Regions from separate parts of the Paenibacillus sp. FSL P4-0081 genome, predicted to be linked through region 3. Evidence: riboswitches for the same ligand, from Rfam matches in the RefSeq annotation. Region 3 holds a riboswitch; each other region holds the start of a gene.
What was found. A riboswitch is a leader RNA that binds a small molecule or an ion and turns the genes downstream of it on or off. The one in region 3 is predicted to bind thiamine pyrophosphate.

Region 1 (4,163 bases), 370 kb from region 3:
TGGAGACAGGCTGCGAAGCTGGACCCTGAGTCGGCCGTGCCGGCATTCTTCCTGTCCCAGCTCCAGCAAGCCCGGGGAGAAGACAGACCTATGCCTGCTGTCAGCTATAATTACCAATTGCCTTTCCAGGAGCAGCTTAAGCAGTGGAAGGGGAATACAGGCAAGTTCACCGAAGAAGTACGGAACAATCCGCTGCTGCGCGCCTCGTTCTTCTGGGCGCTGCGCTACGGCGATTCCTCCACGAAGCTCCAGGTGACCGAAGCCCTGCGCTGGATTGAGGATGAGGAGATGTCCGAGGTACTGCGCGGAGTTCTGGAGCATCAGCCGCTCCAGGAGGACCGGCTGCAGGAGGCGGCGCTGTTCAGCCTGCAGCGGCTGATTGGAGAGAATCTGGAAGAAGCTGCAGCTCCTGAGGAAGAGCCGTTGCAAGCGGCTTCCAGCCCCAAGGGCCCGGCTGAATGGAAGGAAGACTGGCAGCGGATTATCGATCATACGGTGGCCATGATGGACCGGAGATATGATGCTGTGCAGAAGAAGGATGCAGAGTTTATCTGGAAGCAGTTCATCGGCAGCCTGTATCCGGATGTACCGTTATTCCGCAATGACGGCGGCTGGTGTGCGGCACTGGAGTATCTGACTGCCAGGCTGCACGGGCGTCCGGTCACCTTCCGCGAGGCGGCACAGCGTTACGGCGTCTCGGTCTCCATGGTAAGCCGCTATGCACGGCGGATCGACAGTGAATGCGATACCCAGGGCATGCTGCCGGGAACGGACGGCTTGTCGCCGTCCACCAACAATATTTGAACCCTTTTTTCAAATATAAGAATCTATACGTTTCTCACGATAACTTATCCTTATATTTCTCGCTGAAACGGTACCGTCTTAATAAAAGGACGATAAAGCCGTTTCCACTTGTAAATACAAACCTACTTGTAAGGAGGCCAATGTAATGTACAAAACGATTGTAATCGGAACAGGCCCGGCCGGGCTGACTGCCGCGATTTATCTGGCGCGCGCGAACCTGAGCCCGCTCGTAATTGAAGGCTTGCAGCCGGGAGGACAGCTGACAACGACGACAGAAGTGGAGAACTTTCCAGGCTTCCCTGAAGGAATTCTGGGTCCTGATCTGATGGACAACATGCGTAAGCAGGCCGAACGCTTCGGCGCTGAATTCAAGAATGGCTGGGTGGAGTCGGTTGACTTCTCACAGCGTCCGTTCAAGGTGACTGTAGACGGAATGGGTGTACTGGAAGCGGAGTCGGTCATTATTTCGACCGGCGCCTCCGCCAGATACCTGGGTATCCCGGGCGAGCAGGAGAATGTAGGACGCGGGGTCAGCACCTGTGCGACCTGTGACGGATTCTTTTTCCGTAACAAAAAAATTGTCGTGGTCGGCGGCGGCGATTCCGCGATGGAGGAAGCCAGCTTCCTGACCCGCTTTGCTTCCAGCGTAACGCTGGTGCACCGCCGTCCGGAGCTGCGTGCTTCGAAGATCATGCAGGACCGCGCACGCGACAACAGCAAGGTGTCATGGGCACTGAACCGCACGCCGCTTGAGGTAACCGTCGGCGATACCGGAGTTAAGGGCATCACCGTCCTTAACAATGAGACGGGACTTACCGAGCTGGTGGAAGCGGATGGTGTATTTGTCGCTATCGGACATACACCGAATACCGCTTTCTTAGGCGGGCAGATTAACACCGATGCCAATGGCTATATAGTGGTTAACCCGGGCACCACAGAGACGAATATTCCCGGCGTATTCGCTTGCGGCGACGTGCAGGATACGCGTTACCGTCAAGCCATATCGGCAGCCGGAACCGGCTGTATGGCCGCCATGGATGCCGAGAAGTTCCTGGAAGGCACGATGGTGCATGACTGGAGCGAATCGCTCGATAAATAACCGGAGAAGGTTCTTGTTATTTACGGGTTTACAAAAAAATCCTATACCAGTAGAATGTATTTAATTAGATAAGATACCCACTAGGGGAGCCTGAATAGGCTGAGACGGGAAAAGTGAATTTCCGGACCCTTGAACCTGATCTGGATCATACCAGCGTAGGAAAGTGGAGTCGGACCTTTTTTTGAATACAGTCTTATTGGGCTGTTCCTTTGATAAAGCCGCTCCAGGTGGAGCGGCTTTTTGACTTGCAAGAATTCAGATGCCTTGTGCTATACATGATTCTTCGGCTCAGTCTGCTGCGTGAAATCTTATCTGATTGGCTCATAGAGCGAAGAGGAGGAGATTAGAATGCCAGAAATGATGAAGAACGAAGAGGTGGACCTTTCCCGATTTCCTGCAAGCCGCAAAGTGTATGTAGAGGGCTCGCGCCCGGATATTCAGGTTCCGATGCGGGAGATCAGCCTCAGCAGAACCGAGGGCGTTGCCGGGGAAGAGGAGAACGAACCGCTGCGTGTCTATGACACAAGCGGAATTTACACCGATGCTGCGCAAGAGGCTGACATTCGGAGGGGGCTGCCGCCGCACCGTTTATGCTGGATTGCGGAGCGTGGCGATTCGGAGGAATACACCGGAAGAGCTGTGCAGCCGCAGGATAATGGAATCCGCAGGGGCGGGCCGCCCGCAGAGGCTTATCCAGGGCTGCAGCGGAGTCCCCTGCGGGCACATGCGGGCAACAATGTTACCCAGCTGCATTATGCGCGGCAAGGGATCATTACTTCGGAAATGGAGTATATCGCGATCCGCGAGAATACCCGGCCGGAATTCGTAAGGGATGAGGTGGCCGCCGGACGGGCCATTATTCCGGCAAACATCAATCATCCCGAGAGCGAGCCGATGATTATTGGCCGTAACTTCCTGGTTAAGATCAATGCGAACATCGGAAATTCTGCGGTGTCTTCTTCTATTGAAGAGGAAGTGGAGAAGATGCGGTGGGCAACCCGCTGGGGGGCCGACACCATCATGGACCTCTCCACCGGCTCCAAGATTCATACCACCCGTGAATGGATTATACGCAATTCTCCTGTGCCTGTCGGCACGGTGCCCTTATACCAGGCGCTCGAAAAGGTGAACGGCATAGCCGAGGATTTAACCTGGGAGCTCTATCGCGACACGCTGATTGAGCAGGCGGAGCAGGGGGTCGATTACTTTACCATTCATGCCGGGGTGCTACAGCGCTATATTCCGCTGACTGCCGGAAGAATGACGGGAATCGTATCACGGGGCGGCTCGATTATGGCCGCTTGGTGCCTTGCCCATCAGCAGGAGAACTTTCTGTACACACACTTCGAAGCTATATGTGAGATTATGAAGACGTATGATGTGGCCTTCTCTCTGGGGGACGGACTTCGTCCGGGTTCTATTGCAGATGCCAATGACGAAGCTCAATTCGCTGAGCTGGAGACACTGGGAGAGCTGACAGCGCTGGCCTGGAAGCACGATGTTCAGGTAATGGTTGAGGGCCCGGGGCATGTGCCGATGCACAAGATTAAGGAGAATATGGACAAGCAGCTCGAGATTTGCCGGGAAGCCCCTTTTTACACCCTGGGTCCGCTCACTACCGATATTGCACCCGGTTATGATCATATCACTTCAGCCATCGGGGCGGCGATGATCGGCTGGCTCGGGACGGCTATGCTGTGTTACGTTACACCCAAGGAGCATTTAGGTCTGCCTAACAAGAATGACGTGCGCGAGGGAGTCATTACCTACAAGATCGCTGCACATGCCGCAGACCTCGCCAAGGGGCATCCGGGTGCACAGGACAGGGATAATGCGCTGTCCAAGGCACGGTTCGAGTTTCGCTGGCGAGACCAGTTCCATCTCTCTCTGGACCCGGAAAGGGCGCTGGAGTATCATGATGAGACGCTTCCTGCGGAGGGGGCGAAGCAAGCTCATTTCTGCTCTATGTGCGGTCCTAAATTCTGCAGCATGCGGATTTCGCATGATATCCGTAATTCCTACAGATTGAGCAGGTCGCTGTAAAAAGGCAAGTCTCCTATAGCTATTTCCCTGCTGTCCCATGCTGTAAAAGGCGTGAGGGCAGCTTTTCTTATGCGCGAATAGCACAAGATTCTTCTCCCTATTATGTGAAACCATGCACAACCGTTGGCGTAAATAGCATTATCCAAGTATAGGGAGTGAATCGAATGAGGAACAAAGACTGGCTCAAGGAAAGCGAACGTTTCAATGAAGCGGCTGA
Region 2 (4,163 bases), 2.1 Mb from region 3:
CCGGGATTCTCCGGTCAGAATCAGAATGTGGCGCAGCCCTGTGGCTGCGATTGTTTCCGCTTCCCGCCGGACCTCCTCCAGTGTCAGTTTTTTGCGCGGAAAATCATAGATAGAGCTAAAGCTGCAGTAGGTACAATGGTTGACGCAGAAATCAGCCAGATACATCGGTGTAAACAGCTGCATCACATGACCGAATTGCGTACGTGTCAATCTATGCGCCTTCTGCGCCATCTCTTCGAGGTAAGGCTCCGCTGCCGGTGACAGCAAAGCCATCAGCCCGTCCTCGTCCAGCCGCTCCAGACGAAGCGCCCGCTTCACATCAAGCGCAGTATACTGCTTCCATGCCCCCTCGTAGGGAAGCTTGTCCAGCCGTGTCAGCCTATCATAAAAGCTCATGTCCTTCCCCCCTCTTCATAAACAGCATCAGTCATGCCAGAAATCCGGTCAGCGGCGAAGAAGCTGCGGCTGTCTCTTCCACCGGCCCCAGCCCGGCCAGATAGGCCTTCCGCCCCGCCGACACCGCTTCGCGGAATGCCTCCGCCATCAGCTGCGGGTCCCGGGCGGTGGCAATTGCCGTATTCAGCAGCACAGCGGCTGCGCCCATTTCCATCGCCTCAGCAGCCTCGGAGGGTCTGCCAATACCGGCATCCACGATGATGGGCAGACCCGTTTCTGATATCAGAATCCGGATCAGCTCCTTGGTCTGCAGCCCGCGGTTAGAGCCGATTGGCGCTCCCAGCGGCATGACGGCTGCAGCTCCGGCCGCCTTCAGCCGGAGTGCGGCTGACAGATCAGGACTCATGTAGGGCAGAACTACGAAACCCTCCGCAGCTAGGATTTCCGTGGCTCGGATCGTCTCGGTATTATCAGGCAGCAGATATTTCTGATCATTGATAACCTCAATCTTCACCCAGTCTCCCAGCCCCGCTGACCTTGCCAGCCGGGCAATGCGTACCGCTTCCTCTGCGGTGCGCGCACCGGAGGTATTGGGCAACAGCGTCATGTGGGAAGGAATATGGCTGATAATATTGTCCTTGCTCTCCGGATCTACCCGGCGCAGGGCAACCGTAATGACCTGTGAACCCGAGCGGGCGATCACTTCGGGAATAAGAGTATTGCGGCTGTATTTTCCGGTCCCGATGAACAGTCTGCTCGTTAAAGTAACTCCTCCAATAATCAAAGGATCCTGCATCATATCGCCTCCTGTGATAAGTCGTTGCCTTTATCTTAATTGCGTATTGGCGTATTGGCGTATTGGCATTCTTGCATCTGCCGCACGCACAGTTACCAGTTACCTAGCCTCCGCCGACAAAATGAACCAGCTCAACTCGGTCACCTTCATTCAGCAATGTATCTTCATAAACCTCTCTGCCGGCAAGCTCACCATTCAGCTCCACAATAACCAGCTTCCCGGTCCACTCAGGCCGGGCCAGAAGATCAGCCAGCGTCCGGCAGCTCTCTTCATACCATCCTCTGCGTCCGTTAACGGTCAAATTCATTCCAGTTCACCTCCTTTGCCCGGTATGGGGGTCATTCAGGACTTCAGCATATGCTGCAGCCTGAACGGATGATCTGTAAGCCTCAGCGGCGCCAGCAGGATCCGTCGCTCCGCATATCCCGGACATTACGGCTATTCCGGCAGCCCCCTTCGACAGAACGATTCCGGTATTGCCCGGTGTGATGCCTCCGATAGCAATCAGCGGTATACTGCTGGAGCGGACAGCCACTTCCAGCTGCTCCAGGCCCCGTTCCCGCTGTCCGGGCTTGCAGGCCGTGGGAAATACATGTCCATACAGACAAAAGTCCGCTCCCTGCTGTCCGGCGCGTGCCGCTTCCTCCGGGGAATGCACCGACCTGCCCAGCCGCAGGCCCGGGGCAATACCGCTCGCCTTGGCAGGCGGCAGGCTGTGCCAGGCCAATTGGACGCCGGCTGCCCCTGCTGCCAGAGCCACATCAATCCGGTCATTAATAACCAGCTTTGAGGGCGGAACCCCCGCTTGCAGCAACCGCTCTGCGGCAGCCAGAAGCTCAAGTGCGGACAGGGCTTTTTCCCGGAGATGGATATAATCCACCATGGTATGTACAGCAGCAGCCAGTCCGGCAAACTGCTCCGGATTCAGCCTCCCGTCCGAGATCAAATGGATTTCTTTCAGCACCTTCACCTTCCCTTCTATACGGCATTCCTGAAAATACAAAAAGACCGCCCCCTGTATCAGGAAGCAGTCCGGAATATAAGCAGGAATACCGGGTAATCCGTTACCCCCGCTGCATTATTCATTCTCCACTTCCCTACGCTGGTATAAACCAGATCAGGTTCAAAGGGTCCGAACAGATATGTCCGTCTCAGCCTTGCGGCACCCCTAGTGATCGTTCATATTCTATTGTTCTTGCAGTTTGTATATTAGCATATTATTCCTGTAAGAGCTATTCTTTAATAGATTCAATTATTAAGTCCAGCGGGTTTAAGCGGCAAAAAAGCCAGCCTTCCGGCTGACTTTTCATCTGTTGAACGTTTGATTCTTTAAACCAGTATAAACTTATCCGGCTTACAAAGCAGTGCCAATGGTCAGCCGTTAACGATCTCGCCGCCGTTAACATGCATGACCTGACCGCTCACATAAGAGGAATCGTCGGAGGCCAGATATACATAAGCCGGTGCCAGCTCTTCAGGCTGTCCCGGACGCTTCATCGGCTGGGTGCCGCCGAATTCACTGACCTTCTTCGCGTCAAACGTAGACGGAATCAGCGGCGTCCAGATCGGTCCCGGTGCTACCGCGTTCACGCGGATGCCTTTGTCTGCGAGATTCATCGACAGGGAGCGGGTGAAGCTGAGAATTGCTCCTTTGGTGGACGAATAGTCCAGCAGCTGCGGGCTGCCGCGGTACGCCGTGATAGACGTAGTGTTGATGATCGTGGAGCCTTTTTTGAGATGGGGCATCGCTGCCTTGGTCAGATAGAACATGGAGAATATATTCGTCCGGAACGTCCGCTCCAGCTGCTCGGCGGTAATGTCCTCAATGGTCTCCTGCGGATGCTGCTCTGCCGCATTGTTAATCAGGATGTCCAGCTTGCCGAGTCCCTCAATGGTTTTATTAATCAGATCCTGACAGAAGGCCTCAACCCCGATATCACCGGAGATCAGAATACACTTCCGCCCCTCCTGCTCCACCTGGCGCTTGGTTTCTTCCGCATCTTCATGCTCATTCAGATAGGATATCACTACATCTGCGCCTTCTTTGGCAAAATGAACGGCAACCGCACGACCGATTCCGCTGTCCCCTCCGGTAATGAGTGCGGCCTTGCCCAGCAGCTTGCCTGCTGCCTTGTAAGCTGAGGTTTCAAACTCCGGAAGCGGGTTCATCTCGCTTTCAATTCCGGGCTGCTGGTCCTGTACCTGCGGAGGCAGGGTTTTGACGGGTTGTTTGCTGGTGTCTGGCATAATCCATTCTCCTTTCGCTGTACCGTTATACTGTTTTTACTAATCATGTTAGGTTGGCTAAAAGTCTGGTGTTTATGCATCATACTTGCCTAGCAAAAATCGCTTTACGTTATTTTACTTACCACATAGGGAAGCCGGCCAAACAGAAAATCTTGAGTCCAACGCGTTCCCGCTCCATTTTAGAGCCTGCAGAAGGAGAGTTATCCTCATGTCCAAAAAATCAAAAAGCATCATCGTTGCCGTCAAAGGTGTCATCCTGTATCAGGGCAGAATCCTCATCGTCAAGCGGGCTGCCGCCGATTCTGCAGGTGCCGGAAGCTGGGAATGTGCCGGAGGCAAAATCGAATTCGGTGAAAGCCTGGAGGCTGCACTGGAAAGAGAAATTCTTGAGGAAACCGGACTGGCGGTTACGACAGAACGTATCCTTTATGCGGTGACCCTGCTCACTGACCCTGCTAGACAGGTAGTGATTATCACCTATTTATGCCGCGCAGCCCGTGGCGAAATCCAGCTCTCGGAAGAGCATACCGATTACCGCTGGTGCACCGTGAGCGAAATGAACGCCCTGCTGCCGCCGCAGATTATCGCTGACTTTCAGGAGCACGGCATTTTTGAGCTGGAAGGGTTGTTACGGTAAGTAATGAACGGTTTCTACAAGAATATTATATATATCCGGACATTTTTATATCCTATACTTTCTCTTGGAAGACAACCATCTTCACTG
Region 3 (4,163 bases):
CCAGTGTGCTGCGCCACGGGAACAGCGCGGGCTGCTGCGGCATATAGCTGATCTTGCCGCGCTGCCCGGTAACCGGGATGCCGTCCATGCTGACGGTTCCGGCGTCCGGCAGCGTCAGGCCGCCGATAATGTGGAACAGGGTGCTTTTGCCGCAGCCGGAAGGACCGACAATCGAGACGAATTCCTGCGGCTCTACCGTCAGCGACACCTGATCCAGCACAGGCGTCTCCCGGCGGCGGTGCGTGAACGATTTGGAGACGCTGCTGACTTCAAGTGCAGGCGGTGCGCTTCTGGGCTCGTCAAGGCTGCTGCCGGGGACGTCCTTCTTGAGCTGTACAGTATTCGTGAGTGGAGACACTTCGGTCAGCTCCTTCTATATAGAATTTTTGTACTTAAGGCTTTATCTCAAACGTGCTCAGTATAGCGTGTATTGTTACCCTGTGCGTGTTAAGCTTCCTTGCGCGGTTTCCAGCGCACGAGCCATTTCTCCAGCAAGGCAATCAGTGCAAACAGCACCAGACTCAGCAGCACAATAATGACAATGGCCACGAACATCCGGTCCGTGCGGTAAGAGGCCTTCTGCAGCAGCATATAATAGCCGATCCCTTTGTCCGCGCCAATCCACTCGGCAACCACTGCGCCCATGACGGCATAGGTCGCGGAGATTTTGAGCCCTGAGAACAGGGAGGGCAGGGAGCCGGGTAGCTCCAGCTTGGTGAAGATCTGCCAGTTGCTTGCACCGGCCATTTTCATATAGTTCAACATTACCCTGTCGCTTTGCGCCAGCCCGCCCATGGCCGCTACGGCAACCGGGAAGAAGCAGACGAGGGTGATCAGGACGATTTTGGGCAGCAGGCCGAAGCCGAACCAGATAATCAGCAGCGGTCCAAGGGCAATGGAGGGCACATTCTGGCTGAGGATCAGCAGCGGGTAGAGCGCTCGCTTAAGCCAGGGCAGCAGATGGAGCAGCAGAGCCACAATGAGGCCGATGCCGGTGCCGACCGGGAAGCCGATCAGGGTCAGCCGCAGCGTTGCGGCCGTATGCGCCCAGATCCCGGAGGCATTGCCGCGTGATTCACGCGCGATATCGGACGGGCTGGGCAGCTGCCAGGCCGGGATATGGAACACCGATACCGCAATTTGCCATGCGCCCAGAAAAAAGATGACCGCCACAAGGGGCGGCCAGATTTGTCTCCAGGTGCTTCTCACGGCCGGTATTTCTCCGTCAGCTTGTCCATGCTGATGCCGCTGGGATTATGGGCGATCTTGATCTGGGAGATCACGCTCGGGCTGCCGGAGGCAATCAGTGCCTCATGCATCTGACGTACAACTTCCAGCAGCTCCGTGAGCTCGCCTTCCATGGTGGTATCAAGCGGATTCACCTGGTGTTTAACCCCCGACTTCTGAATTACCTCAATCGCAGTGTCCACGTAAGGGATCGAATCCTCATTGTTTGGAGCCTTGGGAATTACCTGAATGCTAAGCAGTGTATTAGCCATTTATTATTCATTCCTCTCATGTGAGTTAGTGTCATTACTATTCCAACCGGTGTTTATGGGCCTTCCGGCAAAAATTCATTCGTAAATGTACTTGCGGCATCGAGCGGTTTGTCCAGCAGCTTCAGGCCGTACATCCACTCGGCATAATTCTGCCAGATTTCTAGCTTCTGCTCACCCCAGCGGGCGGCATCGTCCTTGTATTTCGGGCTGAGCCATTTCTGGCTGGCCAGCACCAGCTCGGGATCAAGATCAGGCACGGCATCAGACAGGACCGTGGCCGCTTCTTCCGGATGGTCGATCGCGTATTGGTAACCTTTCGACGTAGCTTTGAGGAAAGCCTTCACCACTTCCGGATGCTCGGCGATTTCCTTCTCACTGGTGGTCAGCACCGGTGTGTAGTAATCCAGCTGCGGCGCATAATCCTTCAGGTACAGCATATCCAGCGGCTCGCCGCGCAGCTCGGCTTCGATCCCGGTCCAGGCGTAGAAGATCCAGGCAAAGTCGATATCGCGTTTCACCGCAGTGAAGAAGTCAGCTTCGCCGATATTCACCAATTTCACTTTGGAGACGTCTCCGCCATCGGGGTCCATGATGGCTTTCATAGCTGCTTCTTCCGCTGGAGAGCCCCAGCCTCCGTAGGTTTTGCCTTCGAAGTCTTTCGGCGTCTTAATGTTGCGGTCCTTCGGAGCGGCAAAGCCGGAGGTATTATGCTGAATGATAGCGGCGATGGAGACGAGCGGCACATCCTGCAGGCGGGCCAGGGTGAGCGCCTCCTGTGCACTGATGCCAAACTGGGCTTCACCGGAAGTAACCATGGTGTCAGATCCGGCAGCACCCGGCTGCACGATCTCCACGTCAAGACCTTCCTCCGCGTAATATCCCAGCTCCTTGGCGGTATACAGGCCGGTGTGATTCGTGTTCGGCGTCCAGTCCAGCGCAATCTTAACCGGGGTCAATTCTTTAGGCGCGTCGGTGGTACTGGCGGCTGCGGTTGCTTCAGGTGCAGCGGTGCTGTTCCCGGCGGCAGGTGTGCTGCCTCCGGCATTGCTGCCCGGGTTGACGTTCCCGTTGCCGCATCCGGCCATCACGAGCACAAGCATAGAGCTGAGCAGCAGCGGTAATACTTTTTTGACTCCCATTTCTCTTCTCTCTCCTTCCAGCAATCCCTAGTCTTCCAAAATTCAGAGTAACCCATACCAAAAAGCGCCCCGGAGACCGGGACGCCAGTTACTTGCGCAAGGTGAGTTCAACTTCAGGCCCATGAAGGGGCTCGGGGTTGAATGAAGATTCCTACGCTGGCATTATCCAGATCAGGTATAAGGGTCAGTATCTTGTGGGATACAATCTCAGCCGGCCAATTCCAGCACCCCTGGTTCTATGAAGTTCACGGGTATTGCTATGTTCTTACGGTGTATTATAGACGCCGCTCTTGCGGTTGTCCAGTCTCCCCGTCCTAATCTTCAAGCTTTAGCGGCAGAATCCAGGGGCCTTTGAGCAGGAATAGAGGCTCCGACATTCTAAAACGCAGCGTATCCGCGCCGGGCTCTGCATCCAGAAGAAGAGTCTTCAAGATTCTTGGGAATGTCTCGGTATCCTGCCAGCCGTATGAATATTTGTCCCCAGAACCCGGATAGCGGATGAAGAAATGCGTCAGTGACTTTGCCGCTCCCGGGTCAAATTTCACATCCACATCTACACTGACAGCCGTTTCGCTGCTGCGTTCAATGCGGGTGAATTCTACCGGGAAACCGGCAATTTCAGCGGTAATATGAAGGGGCGCACTCTCCCCGCTGGCGGGCAGCGGCAGAACGACCTCCCGGGAGAGTGCCTTTCGTTCCGCTATTTCGATGTAAGGGATGACGACCCTGTAAGACTGTTCTTCAGCTGATGCCAATTCCCGGAACGAGAACTCCGACGGGTAGACCATGGTTGAAGGAGGTTCAACCTTTGCTTTGACTCCCTCTGCATTCTCGACATACAGGCCATTCCAGGATACCAGCGGCTCCAATGAATAAGAATGGACGGCAGAGAACGAATCTGAAAGGGCCGGAACTAATTCAACGCGGACAAGTCCGTCATCCAGACGAACCGGAAAAGCCGTAATCCGCACATCCTGGTGCACATCGCTTGCGCCTAAATGCTGCAGATCATCGGCGGTCACCGGTGCTTGAAGCACCAGTGGCCCGACTGCTGCTGCATTGATATACAGAGTAACCGGTTCAGCGGTTTCAAGCTCCAAATTTCCGGGAAGTGCAGCACTGTAGCTTGCATACCAGTCTCCGGATGCAGAAGACCGCATATTGGAAGTAAAGGTATAACGGTCCCCTCCAATGTCTGCCTGAAATTCAGTAATGACGGGAGTCTGCTGTCCACGCAGCGTAATGGTCCCGCTGTTCTCCTGCAGAAGTACGGCATTGACTGTCAGCTTTCCCTTGCCTATGGAAGCAGTGTAGGGCTTCTCCAGAACATAAAGCTGACTGCCCGGGCTGCTCTCCAGAACCGTACCGAAGCCGGGCAGGAAGCTAAGGGCTTGCTTTAGACCTGCCTGGACGTCAGGGGAGAACGCCAGCAGGCCTGCGGCCATAAGGATCGCGGCCGCCGCCGCTCCAATAGCTGCCCGCCGCCGCGGCTTGCGGACAGCAGCAGGCAGTTCAGGCGCCGGTT

Region 1: another riboswitch for thiamine pyrophosphate. It lies ahead of thiC (phosphomethylpyrimidine synthase ThiC); the one in region 3 lies ahead of P40081_RS02360 (ABC transporter substrate-binding protein).
Region 2: another riboswitch for thiamine pyrophosphate. It lies ahead of P40081_RS10990 (thiamine phosphate synthase); the one in region 3 lies ahead of P40081_RS02360 (ABC transporter substrate-binding protein).

The regions. Positions count from the first base shown of each region.
Region 1 is NZ_CP009280.1:160,157-164,319, forward strand. It holds gene P40081_RS00795 (tetratricopeptide repeat protein) at 1-804, shown strand, start outside; gene trxB (thioredoxin-disulfide reductase) at 950-1,903, shown strand; TPP riboswitch at 1,976-2,082, shown strand; gene thiC (phosphomethylpyrimidine synthase ThiC) at 2,252-3,946, shown strand; gene P40081_RS36070 (class I SAM-dependent methyltransferase) at 4,111-4,163, shown strand, end outside.
Region 2 is NZ_CP009280.1:2,612,289-2,616,451, reverse strand. It holds gene thiH (2-iminoacetate synthase ThiH) at 1-396, opposite strand, end outside; gene P40081_RS11000 (thiazole synthase) at 428-1,192, opposite strand; gene thiS (sulfur carrier protein ThiS) at 1,296-1,499, opposite strand; gene P40081_RS10990 (thiamine phosphate synthase) at 1,506-2,195, opposite strand; TPP riboswitch at 2,270-2,372, opposite strand; gene P40081_RS10985 (SDR family oxidoreductase) at 2,567-3,439, opposite strand; gene P40081_RS10980 (NUDIX hydrolase) at 3,648-4,076, shown strand.
Region 3 is NZ_CP009280.1:530,396-534,558, forward strand. It holds gene P40081_RS02345 (ABC transporter ATP-binding protein) at 1-358, opposite strand, end outside; gene P40081_RS02350 (ABC transporter permease) at 448-1,209, opposite strand; gene P40081_RS02355 (thiamine-binding protein) at 1,206-1,499, opposite strand; gene P40081_RS02360 (ABC transporter substrate-binding protein) at 1,553-2,638, opposite strand; TPP riboswitch at 2,770-2,880, opposite strand; gene P40081_RS02365 (hypothetical protein) at 2,953-4,163, opposite strand, start outside.